2 regions of the Blastomonas sp. CCH1-A6 genome follow, and region 1 is predicted to be linked to the other one. Evidence: riboswitches for the same ligand, from Rfam matches in the RefSeq annotation. Region 1 holds a riboswitch; the other holds the start of a gene.
The links. Region 1 has a riboswitch for cobalamin ahead of AX735_RS21360 (TonB-dependent receptor domain-containing protein). Riboswitches for the same ligand answer to the same signal wherever they lie in the genome.
Positions count from the first base shown of each region.

Region 2: another riboswitch for cobalamin. It lies ahead of AX735_RS18220 (TonB-dependent receptor plug domain-containing protein); the one in region 1 lies ahead of AX735_RS21360 (TonB-dependent receptor domain-containing protein).

Region 1 is NZ_LSIS01000479.1:887-8,569, forward strand. It holds partial or broken gene AX735_RS21335 (GNAT family N-acetyltransferase) at 1-241, shown strand, start outside; partial or broken gene AX735_RS21340 (cupin-like domain-containing protein) at 234-1,122, shown strand; gene AX735_RS21345 (ABC transporter ATP-binding protein) at 1,129-1,902, opposite strand; gene AX735_RS21350 (FecCD family ABC transporter permease) at 1,899-2,885, opposite strand; gene AX735_RS21355 (ABC transporter substrate-binding protein) at 2,885-3,877, opposite strand; gene AX735_RS21360 (TonB-dependent receptor domain-containing protein) at 3,985-5,877, opposite strand; cobalamin riboswitch at 6,029-6,217, opposite strand; gene AX735_RS21365 (thiolase family protein) at 6,294-7,490, opposite strand; gene AX735_RS21370 (prepilin peptidase) at 7,598-7,683, shown strand, end outside.
Region 2 is NZ_LSIS01000398.1:3,280-10,962, forward strand. It holds gene cobO (cob(I)yrinic acid a,c-diamide adenosyltransferase) at 1-383, opposite strand, end outside; gene AX735_RS18215 (threonine-phosphate decarboxylase) at 380-1,411, opposite strand; gene AX735_RS18220 (TonB-dependent receptor plug domain-containing protein) at 1,411-3,351, opposite strand; cobalamin riboswitch at 3,496-3,701, opposite strand; gene cobU (bifunctional adenosylcobinamide kinase/adenosylcobinamide-phosphate guanylyltransferase) at 3,743-4,249, shown strand; gene kdpF (K(+)-transporting ATPase subunit F) at 4,615-4,704, shown strand; gene kdpB (potassium-transporting ATPase subunit KdpB) at 4,704-6,719, shown strand; gene kdpA (potassium-transporting ATPase subunit KdpA) at 6,738-7,683, shown strand, end outside.

The sequences.
Region 1 (7,683 bases):
CATATTGCGCGACCACAGCCTCGCCTGGATGGACAGCTGCGCCGCCGAAGGCCATCCGATGATCGACAGCCTCTGGGCTGAGCGCCGCCATGTCGCGCGCGTGTCGGTCGGCCTCAGGGGCTTTGGCCGCCCTGCCCTTTTCGCGGCCTTCCGCCAGGGCGAACGCTTCATGGACCGCCGCCGCACGGCCAGCGCCCCGGCGCCCACGCCTTCCTCTCCCGTGGAGAATGACGATGACTGACCAGCCACACCCCGCCGGTTTTTCCCGGACCACCACCGGAAGCGTATTCACCGACGATGCCAAGGCGCGCTTTGCCCTGTGCTATCCGGAAACCGCGCATATCCTTTACCCATGGCCTGCTGCAGCATCCGCTGATGGAGCTCGAATCGCTCGCGCAGCTGGGCGAAGCGCTGCCCGAAAAGTCGCTCGAGTATAATCGCGGCGACCTGCCCATCGGCATCCGGCCCGAGGATGTGCCCAAGACCGGTCTCAGCATCGGCGAGACGATCCGCGGCATCGACAGCGCCAACAGCTGGTGCGTGCTCAAGAATATCGAGCAGGTCCCCGCCTATCGCGATCTGCTGATGAGCCTGCTCGCCGAACTGGACGATGTGACCGCCAAGACCACCGGCGCGATGCTGCGGCCCGAAGGCTTCATCTTCGTCTCCTCGCCCGGGTCGATGACGCCCTATCATTTCGACCCCGAGCACAACATCCTGCTGCAGCTCAGGGGATGGAAGACGATGACGGTGTTCCCGGCAGGCGACCCGCGCTTTGCCGCGCCGGAAGCGCACGAGGCCTATCATTCGGGCGGCGGCCCGCGCAACCTGCCCTGGGACGATGGCTTTGCGCCGCACGGCACCGACTATCGGCTCGAGCCCGGCCAGGCGATCTTCGTGCCGGTCATGGCGCCGCATTATGTGCGCAACGGCGACAAGCCCTCGATCTCGCTGTCGATCACCTGGCGATCGGAATGGAGCTATGCCGAGACCGATGCGCACGCGATGAACAGCGTGCTGCGCAAATACGGCTTCCGCCCCTCGCCGCCGCGCCGTTATCCGGTGAACAATCTGGTGAAGTCGTACAGCTATCGCGCGCTGCGCAAGCTGGGGCTCGACTGACGCTGCTCAGCGCCCCACCAGCACGCGGATAGCGCCGTCGCTCCGGGTCACGGTGGCTTGGATGCCATAGACCGCTTCGACCCAGTGGGGCGTCATCGTCTCGGCGACGCTGCCGCTGGCGAGCGTGCGGCCGTCGCTCATCCAGACCAGCCGGTCGGCGAACAGCGCGGCCAAATCGAGATCGTGCAGCACCACCAGCGCGCCGCCGCCGCGATCGACGAACGCCCGGATCAGCCGCATCACCTGATGCTGGTGGCGCGGGTCGAGCGAGGCGACGGGCTCGTCGGCGACCATCAGCGGAGCCTGCGAGGCAAGCGCGCGCGCAATATGCACCCGCGCCAGCTCGCCGCCCGACAGTGTATCGGTGGCGCGGTTGGCCAGCGCCAGAAGATCGCAGGCCGCGAGCGCATGCGCGACCGCGATCGTGTCCGCCTCGGCCAGCCTGGCAGGCGCCGCGCCATAGGCGAAGCGGCCCAGAGCCACGACATCGCGCACCCGGATCGGCCAGGCGAGATCGCGCATCTGCGGCAGATAGGTCACCGCGCGGGCGCGCTCGGTCGAGGTCAGGGCGCCAGGGTCTCGTCCCGCCAGCGTAGCCGTGCCGCTATCGGCGCGCGCCAGGCCCAGCGCGACGCGCAACAGGCTGGTCTTGCCCGCGCCATTGGGGCCGAGCAGGATCACGAGCTCGCCGGGATTTAGTGCCAACGAAGCCTGACTAAGCAAGCTCGCTCCCTTGATCGAGAGGCTCGCCTCGATGACGTTCAGCCCAGCCTCGTTCATCGCACCGCTCCCCGCCGGATCGCGATCATCACGAACACCGGCGCGCCGATCAATGCTGCGACCACACCAAGCTTGAGCTCGGTATCGCCGGGGATGATCCGCACCGTGATGTCGGCCAGGACCAGGATCAACCCGGAGAGCAGCGCGCTCGGCACCAGCACGCGCGCGGGATCGTGCCCGACCCAGAGGCGCACCAGATGCGGCGCGACGATGCCGACAAAGCCGATCGCGCCCGCCAGCGCCACCGCGCCACCGGTCGCCAGGCCTGCGCCAAGCACGACCAGCATCCGTTGGCGCGCCACATCGAGCCCGACGCCGGCCGCCGCTTCCTCGCCCAGCGCCAGCGCGGTCAGCCCGCGCCGCGCCGCAATCAGCAGCGCGGCACCGGCGGCAATGAACGGGGCGCTGAGCGCGAGGTCGTCAAGGCTGCGATTGGCAACCGACCCCATCATCCAGGTGACCATGTCGGCAAGCGTGAACGGGTTGGGGGCGAGGTTCATCAGCAGCGCCATGATTGCGCCCGAAAAGCTGGAAATGCCGACGCCCACCAGGATCAATGTCACCACCGATCGCGAGCGCGGCGCGGCCCAGGCGATGATCGCGGTCGCCGCGAGCGCGCCGGCAATCGCCGCCAGCGGCAGCGCGAAGGGAAGGAAAGCCGCAAGCCCGTAGAACAAGGCCACCGTCGCGAACAGCGCCGACATGGCCGAGACGCCAAGCACGCCGGGCTCTGCCAGCGGATTGCGGAGCAGGCCCTGCAAGGCGGCACCGCTGATGCCCAGCGCTCCGCCCGCGACCAGAGCCGCGAGCGCGCGCGGCAGGCGCACCTGCCAGACGACCAGGCTGTCACCGCCCTCGCCCATGCCCAGCAGCGCCGCAACCATGCGTCCCGGCGGCAGCGGCACCGAACCGAGCAGGCAGGCAGCGATCAGCGCGATCGCGATGCCGACGACCAGCCCGGGGATCAGCCAGCGCGCTTGCATCAGAGCTTCACCCCGCGCGCCCGCGCCATCGCTTCGGCGGCATCGAGCACGAACCAGCCGCCGCACGCGGTCCATGCGCCCTCCAGGCCGATCACCGGATGCTGGCTCGCCGTGCGCATCAGCGGATGCCGCGCCGCGCTCCACTGATCGGGATTGTAATCGCGCCGCCCGAACCAGGCCATCGCCACGCGATCGGGCTTTTCATAGGCGAGCCGCTCGAGCGGCAGCGGCTGCCAGCCGGGCTCGGTCTGGAAATTGCGGTATCCGGCGAGTTCGATGAGTTCGTGGATCAGCGATCCCGGGCCCGAGGTGACCCCGCCGGGGGTGGCATAGAGCAGGGTTGGCTTGCTGGCGATTCCCGACCCAGACCCAGTGTTGCTTCCCCTTCCGTTTGTCCCGAGCGAAGTCGAGGGACGTGATCGCAACGGGTCGAGCATACGTCCCTCGACTTCGCTCGGGAACTCGGGAAGGGCGGCATTTTGATTGCTCGGGACAAACGGAGAGTAGGCACGTTCCGAAAGTCTTGTCACCCGCGCATCCATCTCGCGTGCGATCCGCTCGCCCCGCGCCCGCTCGCCCAGCTGCCCTGCGGTCTCGACCAGCACGCGCCGTACCCCTGCCAGATCCTCGGCATAGCCCAGTTGCAGCACCGGCACCCCGGCGCGCGCGAAGAACGCGCCCGCATCCGCGCCGCCACCATAGCTGCGCACCACCAGATCGGGCTTGAGCACCAGCACGTCCTCGGCGCGCGGGGCAACCTTAGGCATGCCTCTCGCCGCCTCGCGCATGTACGAGAAGTCGCGCGTGGCATCGGGCGAGAGCGCGAGAATGCGCTCCCGTCCGAGAAGCTTGAGAACATATTGATCCGCGCAATAGTCGAGGCTCACGACCCGCATCGCCCGAACCGGGGGTTCGAGTGGTGCGGGTGTGGCGGCCTTGCCCAGCGAGCAGGCGGTGAGGATGCTGCACATGGCGAGCAACAAAGCGCTCACCCCCCACCGTTTGTCCCGAGCGAAGTCGAGGGACGTGCGTGCCTCAGTTGTGCAAGGTCCCTCGACACGCTCGGGACAAACGGAGATAGGGGCGACAACCCTTGACATCACATCTTCAACCTGACCCCCGCATAGCCCGCACGTCCGGGCACGCCATAGTTGAACGCGGTCTGATAGGCCTCGTCAAACAGGTTTTCGACCCGGCCATAGACTTCCAGATTGTCCGAGATGCTCCAGCTCGCGCGCAGGTCGACGCGGACATAGCTGTCGAGCCGGATGGTGTTGGCGACATCGTCGAACGTGTCACCGACCATCAGGAAGGTCGCGCCCAGCGCCGGACCCCAGGGCGACTTCCAGTCGACCAGCACCGAGGCGCTGTCCTTGGCGCGCCGCGCGAGCCGGTTTCCGAAATTGACCCGGCCCGAAAAGTCCGCTTCGCGCGAGCGGTTCTCGGTATCGACCAGGCTGTACTGTGCCTGCACGGTGAAATTGGTCACCGGCTGCATCCACAGGCCAAGCTCCACGCCCTGTGCGCGCGCGGCCGCGATATTCTCCAGGCTGAAGGTTGCGGAGGAGAAGACGATCAGGTCCTGCGTGTTGCGGCGGAACCAGGTCGCCTGCGCGCGCAGCTTGCCGTCGATTAGCGACTGTTCGATTCCCGCGTCATAGCTGCGCGCGGTTTCGGGGCGCAGGTTCGGATTGCCGAACGCGGCGAGTTGCTCGCTCAGCGCAGGCGCGCGGAAACCCTCCGCATAGGTCGCGCGGATCACGGTTTCGCCGTCATTGGGCGTATAGGCGATATTGCCGCCAAGGCTGGTCTTGCTGCCGAACACCTGCTGGTCGTCGACGCGTACGCCGCCGGTGACGGTCAACCCCTGCACCGGACGCACGATGGCCTGGCCGTAATAGCTCGTCATGTGCACGTCACTGACATCGGGCGCGGTGTTGAACGAGGGGAAGAAGGTGCTCGCCTCGCTCTGTTCGTGCTCCACGCCGAACACCAGGGTCAGCGCATCGGCAACATCAGCAACGCCCTGATATTCGAACCGGTCGAGCGTGCCCTTGGCGCGTGCGGGGTTGAACGATCCGGGGGTGGGATCGGTGGTGATGCGCTTGATGTCGGTCCGGGTATAGGCAAAGCGATTGCGCAACCGGCCGTCGAATAGCGCGACATTAAGCCCCGCATAGCCCACGAACTGGCGGTTGTCGGTCACCGGCAGCGTATCGGCAGGCGGGTTGTCGAATTCGGTTTCACCATCGGTATAGAAGCCGCGCAGATCGAGGCTGATCGCATCGCTGAAGGCGACGCGCAGCTTGCCGCTCAAGGTCAGGTTCTCGAACCCGTCCTTTTCGGTCGCCCCACGGCGCTCATCCCAGGCGGAAATGCCATCGGTGCGGAAATAGCTTGCGCCAAGGCTGCCCGAAACGATGCCGGTCTTGCCCGAGACGCTGGCGACCAGCTGGCCGGTGTCACGATAGCCATATTCGCCGCGCGCACTGGCCTGCAGCCCCTCGCTCGGTTCGATCGTGGTAATGTTGATGACGCCGCCGATCGCCTGGCTGCCCCAGATCACCGAATTGGGTCCGCGCAGCACCTCGACCGATCCGATATTGCCGGTGAGGATCGAGCTGAAATCGAACGCCCCCGAAGGCGAAGACGGATCGTTGATGCGCACGCCATCGACCAGCACCAGCGTCTGCGAGCTGTCGCCGCCGCGGATGAACACGCTGGTCGTGCCGCCGGGGCCGCCGTTGCGCGCAACGCTGATGCCGGGCAGCGTCTGCAGCACGTCGCTCAGCACCTGGGTCTGGCGACGATCTAGTTCTGCCTTGTCGACCACGGTGATCGACTGGCCGGTTTCGCTGCGCTTCTGGACGATGCGACTGGCGGAGACGACGATATCGTCGTCCTGGTCGTCGCTGGCGGACTGCGCATGGAGCGGCGTGGCCACTGCCAGAGCAAGCGCGGACACGGTGAAACTGCGGATGAATTTGGACACGGTTTTCCCTCAGCCCCAGCCGCCGCCGAAGCGGAAGGGCAGATGAACGACATCAAGGCCCGCCGGGATCGCTTCCGGACGCGACTATGGCCTGTGGCATGTCGTTACGAAGGAAAAAACTTTCCCATCCGAACAGGCTGGACCCGGCCCCCGGATGAACGACGCGATGGCAGGTCTCCTGGCTCGTCGATCATCGCCTCGGGCCGTCTTCCCGGGATCGCTCCCAGTGACATATTGGCCGTCGGCTCCCGACTGACAGTTGCGGGCACAGCACCGGATTTGCACCGGCTTCCCTCTTCGCCTCCCGGCTAAGGGAGGAACCATCTGGATGCGCAATTGCTGGATTTGGGCAGGCTTGTCAATCCGGCCTTACAAAAGCCCCGGCCTGCCCTACTGACAGGCCGGGCTTCAGGGGATCAGATCAGCTCGACCGCAACCGCCGTCGCCTCGCCGCCACCGATGCAGAGCGATGCCAGGCCGCGCTTGCCGCCATGCGTCTGCAGGGCAGAAACCAGCGTTGCGATGATTCGCGCACCGCTCGCGCCGATCGGATGGCCCAGCGCGGTCGCGCCGCCATGCACGTTGATCTTGTCGTGCGGAATGCCGAGGTCGCGCATTGCGATCATCGACACGCAGGCGAACGCCTCGTTGACCTCGAACAGATCGACATCGTCGACGCTCCAGCCCGCCTTCTCCAGCGCCTTGCGGCTGGCATCGACCGGCGCGGTGGTGAAGCGCGCCGGCGCGTGGGCATGTGCCGCGTGCGACACGATCCGCGCGACGGGCTTGAGGCCAAGCCTGTCGGCGACGCTCTGGCGGGTCAGCACCAGAGCAGCCGCACCGTCGGAGATCGACGAGGCATTGGCCGCCGTGATCGTGCCGTCCTTGGCGAAGGCCGGTTTCAGGCTCGGGATCTTCGACGCGTCGCCCTTGAGCGGCTGTTCGTCCTTGTCGATCGTCTCGGTGCCCTTGCGGCCGGTGATCTCGACGGGGACGATCTCGCGGTCAAACCCGCCGCTGCTCTGCGCCTTCTGCGCGCGGGTAAGCGAGGCGATCGCGTAATCGTCCTGGTCCTGGCGGGTGAACTGATATTCGCCTGCGGTTTCCTCGGCAAAGCTGCCCATTGCGCGGCCGGGCTCATAGGCGTCTTCCAGGCCATCGAGGAACATATGGTCCATGACCCGGTCATGGCCGATCCGCGCGCCGCCGCGATGCTTGGTGAGCAAATAGGGCGCGTTGGTCATGCTCTCCATGCCTCCCGCCACCAGCAGATCGACCGAGCCCGAGGCCAGCGCCTCTGCCCCCATGATCGTCGCCTGCATGCCGCTGCCGCACATCTTGTTCACCGTGGTCGCCTCGACCGACTGCGGCAGGCCGGCCTTGAGCGCGGCCTGGCGCGCCGGGGCCTGACCGAGGCCGGCGGGCAGCACGCAGCCCATATAGATGCGCTCGATTGCATCGCCCGAAACCCCTGCCCGCTCGACCGCCGCCTTGACGGCGGTCGCGCCGAGATCGGTGGCGCTGGCGCCCGAGAGCGAACCCTGGAAGCTGCCCATCGGCGTGCGCGCATAGGAGACGATGACAACGGGATCGGCGGCGGAAAATGCGGTCATGGCATGAGTCCCTTTTCGAATGTGGTGAAAGCGCCTTCCCCTAGGGCCAGCGCGATTGCAAGAGGCTTGGAGTACAAAGCGCTTGGCCTGTCTCGGGGCGAGCCGCTATGCGCAAGGGCGCTGCCGATCCCCGGCATTGGGCCAATTTCGCTATGTATGCGCCGCTGCTTGACCATCCGGTGATCGCGCCCCT
Region 2 (7,683 bases), on a different contig from region 1:
TAATCGGGGTCTAGGATCAGCTGCTTCGAGCGTTCCCAGGCCGCACGCGCCGCCGCGATGTCCTTTGCGCGGTCCTGCGTGTCCCAGGTGAAGCCCTCGCCCATCACCTCGAAGGTCAGCAGATCGGGATTGGCCTGGAAGAAATTCTTCTCGCCGGTCTCCCAGCTGCCTTTGACATATTGCACGATGCCGACCTTCATCCCCCAGCCCAGCGAGCGGATCGCCATGCCGAAGGCGGAGGAGGACTTGCCCTTGCCGTTGCCGGTATGGACGATCAGCAACCCACGCTCCAGGGTGCGGCGCGCCTGCATGCGTTCGCGCACGGCCTGAACGCGCTTCATCCGCGCATTGTGGCGGGCGAAATCCTCTTGCGTGTCGGTCATGTCATTCTCCAGCCGCTAAGGGCTTCGTCCAGTCTCGCCCAATCGCTCTCGTCACGCGGAAGTCCGATCCGCAGCCAGCAGGGTTCGTAATCGAACGGCCGGGTGAGCACGCCCGCCTGCGCCAGATAAACGAACAGGCGGTCTCGGTGGCGGACGGAGACGAGCGTGAAGAATGCGGTGCACCCGACAATCGCGATTCCATGCCGGGTCAGAAGTTCGACCAGCCGCTGCGATGCGGTGGCCAGTCGCGCCCGCTGTGCGATTTGCCATTCCGCATCGCTGTAAGCCGCCAGCCCGGTCGCCAGCGCCGGACCCGAGATGGGCCAGTCGCCGATCAGCGCGCGCAGCTCGGTTCCGATCTCTTGCTGCGCGACCACGAAGCCCAGGCGCAAACCTGCCAGCCCAAAGAACTTGCCGAAGGACCGCAGCACGATCAGTCCCGGCCAATCGCTGCCCGCCAAGCTGTTTGCCGGGTCCGCATCTGCGAAAGCTTCGTCGACGATTACATGGCCACCGCGCTTGGCTACAGTCAACGCCGCCCATTCCAGCAACAGAGGATCGGCAACAAGACCATCAGGGTTATTCGGCCGGGCAAGCACAAGAACGTCATGAGCAGGTGCCATGAGCCCGATATCGTCGAATGCGCATGCCGCTGGCTTGTAAGCGCCCCACATTGCTGCATGATCCGAATAGCCCGGCCGGACAATGGCCGCGCGGAAAACGAAGGATCTGCGTCCCAGCATCAGCCCGAGCAACCGCATCGCAAGGTCACTTCCGGGCACCGCTACGACCCGTTTCGGGTCCACCCCGAATGAGACCGCGGCTGCCGCTTCCAGCTTCGCAAGGTCGCCCGGATCAGGCAACTGCTCTGCTGCTGCGGCAGTCAGGGAGACCGGGTAGGGCCATGGCGCGATCCCCGTCGACAGATCGGTCCAATTCTCAATATGCGGAAAGGCCGCGCGCGCGAGATCGATCCGCCCGCCGTGACGGGCGAATTCGCCGACCAGCGCGCGGGGCGTGCCCTGCATCAGTAGCTCAGCCGCACGCCGACATAGCCGGCGCGGCCCGGCGTACCATAGCGGAACACCGTCTCGTAGCGCTCGTCGAACAGGTTCTCGATGCGCCCGTACAGCTCGATGCGGTCGGTGATCGGGAACGCCGCGCGCAAGTCCGCAAGCACATAGCCTTCGACCTTGCGGCTGTTATTGGCATTGTCGAAACTCGTACCGACATGGGTCAGCGTGATCCCGGTCTCCAGCCCGAAGCTCCAGCGGTAATCGAGCAGCGCGGTGACGCTGTGCTGCGGTCGCCGGACGAGCTGGCGGCCGAAATTGACATTGCCGGGCGACCGGTTGGTGGCGTCGGTATAGGTATAGTTCGCCTGCAGTCGCAGCGCATCGACCGGCTGCATCATCAGGCCAATCTCGACCCCTTCGGCGCGCGCCTTGGACACATTGTCATAGGTGCCCGAAGGACGCCCGGCGCAGATGCCGGTGCGCGGCAGCGGGCACGAGATGAAGATGATCAGATCGTCGGAATCGCGGCGGAAATAGGTGGCGCTGGCCTGAAGCCGTCCCTCGACCAGATCCTGCGTGATGCCGGCATCCCACCCCTTCGAGCGCTCTGGACTCAGCAGCCGGTTACCGAAATCGCTCTGCAGCTGGAACAGCGAGGGTGCCTTGAACCCTTCGGCATAGCTGGCGCGCAGCGTGGTGCCGGTCGCCGCAATCGCGTAGACGCCGCTGGCCCCCAGCGTCGTCGCGCCGCCGAACCGGTTGTGATCGTCATGCCTGACGCCGCCGGTCAGCGTCAGGCTCCGGACCGGGCTGGCGACGAGCTGCGCGTAGACGCTGTCGATCCTGGCGCGGCCGATCGAGGGCACCGCGCCGAAGCTGCTGCTCGAAAAGCGCGAGGTCTCGCGCTCGAGCCCGCCGGTCAGCTGCCATCCCTCGGCAATGTCGAAAATGCCCTGATATTCGATGCGCTCGTTGCGGCCATGGCCGGCAAAGGTCTCGCTCGGCACGCCGTCGAGCGCGATGCTGCGCCGCCGCGTATCGGTATAGGCATAGCCCAGCCGGTTGCGGAAGCGTCCGTCGAACAATGCCGCGTTGATCCCGGTATAGCCAACGAACTCGCGGGTGCGCGATTCCTCGTTCACGTCGCCAAAGGCAAAGCTGGGCGGCGGAAAGCCGTCGATATTGACCCGGCCTTCGGAATACCAGCCGCGCGCATCGACCGACAGCCAGTCGGTCAGCGCCAGGTTGAAATTGCCGTTCGCGCCGTAATTGCGGTAACCGTCCTTCTCGGTGCCGCCGCGCGCCTCGCTGAAGGCCGAAATACCGTCGGTGCGGAAATAGCCCGCGCCGATACTGGCCGATAGCGGCCCTGCCTTGCCCGACACATTGCCGACCAGCTGGCCGGTATCGCGATAGCCATATTCGCCACGCAGGTTGACACTGAGCTGCTCGGTCGGCTGGCGCGTGATCATGTTGACGACGCCACCGATCGCCTGGCTGCCCCACAACACCGAGGACGGGCCGCGCAATACCTCGATCCGATCGATATTGCCGACCAGCAGGTTGCCGAAATTGAAGCCGCCGCCGGGCGACGAGGGGTCGTTGAGCTTGATGCCATCGACCAGAGCCACGGTCTGGTCGCTTTCCGCACCGCGGATCGAGACCGATGTCGACGTGCCGATGCCGCCGTTGCGCACGATGGTGACGCCCGGCACGGTGCGTAGGATGTCGGCAACGGCCTGGGTCTGCCGACGCTCGATCTCCGCGCTGTCGAGCACGGTGATCGACTGGCCTACCTTGTCGAGCGATTGCGCCGTGCGATTGGCGGTCACCACGATGACCGGCTCGCGCGCGCCGGCGCCCGCTGCAATGTCCTGCGCGAAGGCGGGAGTGCTCACGCAGGCGCAGACGGCAAGCGTGGATAGGGTGTATTTCAAAAATGCATCAGGCATGGCTATCCCCTGTCAAAACAACAAGGGGTTACACGCGCCGATGGCACGACGGATCAGTCGCTGGCTTGTCACCCGCGCGCGAACCCCGACCGATGTCGTCACGCGAGGATGAACCTCGATCACGCTGAACACCCCGTCCGCGCAAAGGACCGACTGCGTCAGGCAGGTCTCCTGGCTCCCGGGTCATCGCATTCGCCCCGCCTTCCCGGAGGCCGAGGCCTCCAGTGGCATATCAGGGCGACCGCTATCCGGTCACAGTTGCGGGGACAGCCGCGGATTACAGGGGTTTATCCCTGCTTCCGCGTTCCCTATTAATCCCATCTCTGGGAACCTGTCGCGTAGCCGCATTATTGCGAGTGAAAACGCTTTGCAAGGGAAATGGGTCGATGCGGTGCTGACATTCATCTTGGGCGGTGCCCGCTCCGGCAAGAGCGCGCGGGCGCAGGCACTGGCAGAGAGCCAGTCGGGCAAGCTCGTCTATCTGGCCACGGCGCAGGCTTTTGACGATGAGATGGCCGACCGGATTGCGCGGCACCGGCAGAATCGCGGACCGCGCTGGCGCACCGTCGAATGCCCGATCGACCTGCCAGAAGCGATCACGCGCGAGGCCGCGCCAGGCCGCGTGCTGCTTGTCGACTGCCTGACGCTCTGGACGAGCAACATACTTTTAAACGAACTGAATTTCCCCGCAGTGTCGAAGCAGCTGATGGATGCACTTCTGGCGGCCAAATCGCCGATAATATTGGTCAGCAATGAAGTCGGGATGGGCATCGTCCCGGACAATGCGCTGGCGCGCCGGTTTCGCGACATGGCGGGACGGCTCAATCAAGACATCGCCGCCATCGCGGATCGCGCCGAGATCATGTTTGCGGGACTCGTCGTGCCGCTCAAAGGGTGAGCATAGAAGCTCAGAAGCCTCAGCAACAGGCTGTGGCGGAGTGGACGAAGCCATGATCACTGGTGAGCCGAAAAGGCACCCCGGGACCGCCATTCTGGCCAGCCCCGGGGCATGAGTCTCGACGAGTCCGGCGGGACAATTCTCGTCTGGGCAAGAAGCATCTTGCTGACGGCCCGATGGCGCATGGCCTTGTGAAACATCCATGTGGATCAACGCCTTGCGACATGAAATCCTCATGAAACCCGCGCTCGGTGCCGAGTTAACAAAGCGATTTTCATGCGTTTTTCATGCCGTTCGCGGCTTTTGCCCCGCGCATTTTCACGCATCCGAGGCGCACCTGACGCTCCGCCAAACAAGGAGCTCATATGTCCTTCGATCTTGCGCTGGCCGGCGTCGTCGCCATCGGCCTGCTGGTCTATCTCGTCGTCGTCCTGATGACCCCGGAGCGCTTCTGATGGAGCGCGCATCCCTGTTCGAGCGCAAGCTGGTCATGCCGGCCCTGCGCGATTCCTTCGTCAAGCTCGACCCGCGCACGCTAGTGCGCAACCCCGTGATGTTCACGACTGCCGTGGTGGCTGCCGTCGCCACCGTGGTGATGGTGCGCAATCTGGCCATCGGCAGCGGCGATCCGCTGTTCGAGGGGCAGCTGGTCTTCTGGCTTTGGCTGACGGTGCTGTTCGGCAATTTTGCCGAGGCGCTGGCCGAAGGGCGCGGCAAGGCGCAGGCACAGTCGCTGCGCTCTACCAAGGATCAGCTTGTTGCCTTTCGCGTCGGTCAGGATGGCAAGGTCGAGGAAATTCCGGCCACCCAGCTCCATGCTGGCGATATGGTGCGGGTGATCCAGGGCCAGCTCATTCCCGCTGATGGCGAGGTCATCGCCGGGGTGGCCTCGGTCAACGAGGCGGCGATCACCGGCGAGAGCGCGCCGGTCATCCGCGAGGCGGGAGGCGACCGGTCTGCGGTGACCGCAGGCACCATGGTCATCGCCGATCAGATCGACATAAAGGTCACGGCAGAACCCGGCAGCGGGTTTCTCGACCGCATGATTGCGCTGGTCGAGGGGGCCAGCCGCCAGAAGACGCCCAACGAGATCGCGCTGACCGTTCTGCTCACCGGGCTAACGCTGATCTTCCTGGTCGCCGTCGGCACCCTTCCTGCCTTTGCCGCCTATGCCGGGGGCGAGATTGCCGTGCCGGTGCTGATTGCGCTCTTCGTCGCGCTCATCCCCACCACCATCTCGGGACTGCTCTCGGCGATCGGCATCGCAGGGATGGACCGGCTGATCCGGTTCAACGTGCTCGCCAAATCGGGCCGCGCGGTCGAGGCGGCGGGCGATATCAGCACGCTGCTGCTCGACAAGACGGGCACGATCACCATCGGCGACCGGCAGGCGAGCGAATTCGTGCCGCTGCCAGGCGTGGCCCTTGGCGATCTGGTCGCGGCTGCGCGCCTCTCGAGCTTGGCCGATACGACGCCTGAGGGCCGTTCGATCGTGGCGCTGGCGGGCGACGGCGATGCGATGCCCGAAGGGGCAGAACCCATCGCCTTCACCTCGCAGACCCGGGTAAGCGGGCTGATGATCGGCGAACGCGCGCTAATCAAGGGTGCGGTCGATGCCGTGCTGCGGCGACTGGGCGACAAGGCCGATCCGACCGCTGCCGCCGCGCTGCGTCAGGCATCCGAGGGCATTGCCCGGTCGGGCGGCACGCCGCTGGCCGTCGCCGATGGCAACCGGCTGCTCGGCGTCGTCCACCTCAAGGACATCGTCAAGGCGGGCATCCGCGAGCGCTTTGCCGAACTCCGCCGCATGGGCATCCGCACGGTCATGATCACCGGCGACAATCCGCTCACCGCCGCCTCGATCGCGGCCGAAAGCGGGGTGGACGACTTCCTCGCCGAGGCGACCCCGGAGGACAAGCTGGCGCTGATCCGCAAGGAACAGGCCGGCGGCAAGCTGGTCGCGATGTGCGGCGACGGCACCAACGATGCGCCCGCGCTGGCGCAATCGGATGTCGGCGTCGCCATGAACACCGGCACCCAGGCCGCGCGCGAGGCGGGCAACATGGTCGATCTGGACAGCGATCCCACCAAGCTCATCGAGATCATCGGCATCGGCAAGCAGCTGCTGATGACGCGCGGCGCGCTGACCACCTTCTCGATCGCCAATGACGTCGCGAAATATTTCGCCATCCTGCCTGCGATCTTCGTCGTGCTCTATCCCTCGCTGGGCGTGCTCAACGTGATGGGGCTGGCCACGCCGTCGAGCGCGATCCTGTCCGCGATCATCTTCAACGCGATCATCATTCCGCTGCTGGTGCCATTGGCGCTGAAGGGGGTGGCCTATCGACCGATGCCCGCTGCCAGCCAGCTGCTGCGCAATCTGGGGCTCTATGGCCTGGGCGGCGTGGTCGCGCCGTTCATCGGCATCAAGCTCATCGACATCGCCGTTGCCGGCCTCGGCCTGGCCTGAGCGAGAGGACCTATCATCATGCTTGCATCCTTGCTTACCGTCACGCTGATCATCGGCGGTGCCGCGCTGCTCTCCTGGCCGCTGGGCCGGTTCATGGCGGCGCTTTTCTCCGGTCGCTACGCCAAGGCCGATGGACTTTTCGCCCGCATCGCCGGTTCGTCGCAGGACCAGGACTGGAAGGCCTATTCGGTCGCGCTGCTGGTCTTCAACGCGGTAATGTTCGCGTTCGTGTTCGCGCTGCTCTCGCTCCAGCACCTGCTGCCGCTCAACCCGGACGGCCAGGGACCCGCCTCGATCCACCTCATCTTCAACACCACGGCCTCGTTCGTGACCAATACCAACCTCCAGCATTATTCGGGCGAGAGCACCTGGAGCTATCTGGCGCAGCTGGCCGGGCTGATGTGGCTCCAGTTCGTGTCAGCCGCGACCGGCATCGCCGCGCTCGCCGCGCTGGCGCGGGGTATCGCGGGCCGCCCAACCATGGGCAATTTCTTCATCGACCTGCAACGCGCCGCGTTCTGCGTGCTGCTGCCGATCGCGCTGGTCGTGGCTCTGTCGTTGGCGGCATCGGGCGTGCCGATGACGCTGGAAGGGGCAGCGCAGGTGACGACGCTGGAAGGCGCAGCGCAGACCATCGCGCGTGGCCCCGCCGCAGCCTTTGTCGCGATCAAGCAGCTCGGCACCAATGGCGGCGGCTTTTTCGGCCCCAATTCGACGCACCCGTTCGAGAACCCGACGCTCTGGGCGAATTTCATCGAGATGTTCGCGATCATCATCATCCCGATGGCCTGCGTCTGGATGTTCGGCCGGATGATCGGACGCATCCGCCATGCCGGAGTCATCTTCGGCGTGATGGCGGCGCTGCTGCTGGTCAAGATCACGGCGGTCCTTGCGTTCGAGGCTACGCCGACCCAGGCTTTTGCCGACCTGCCGATCGAACAGACTGCGGGCAATCTCGAGGGCA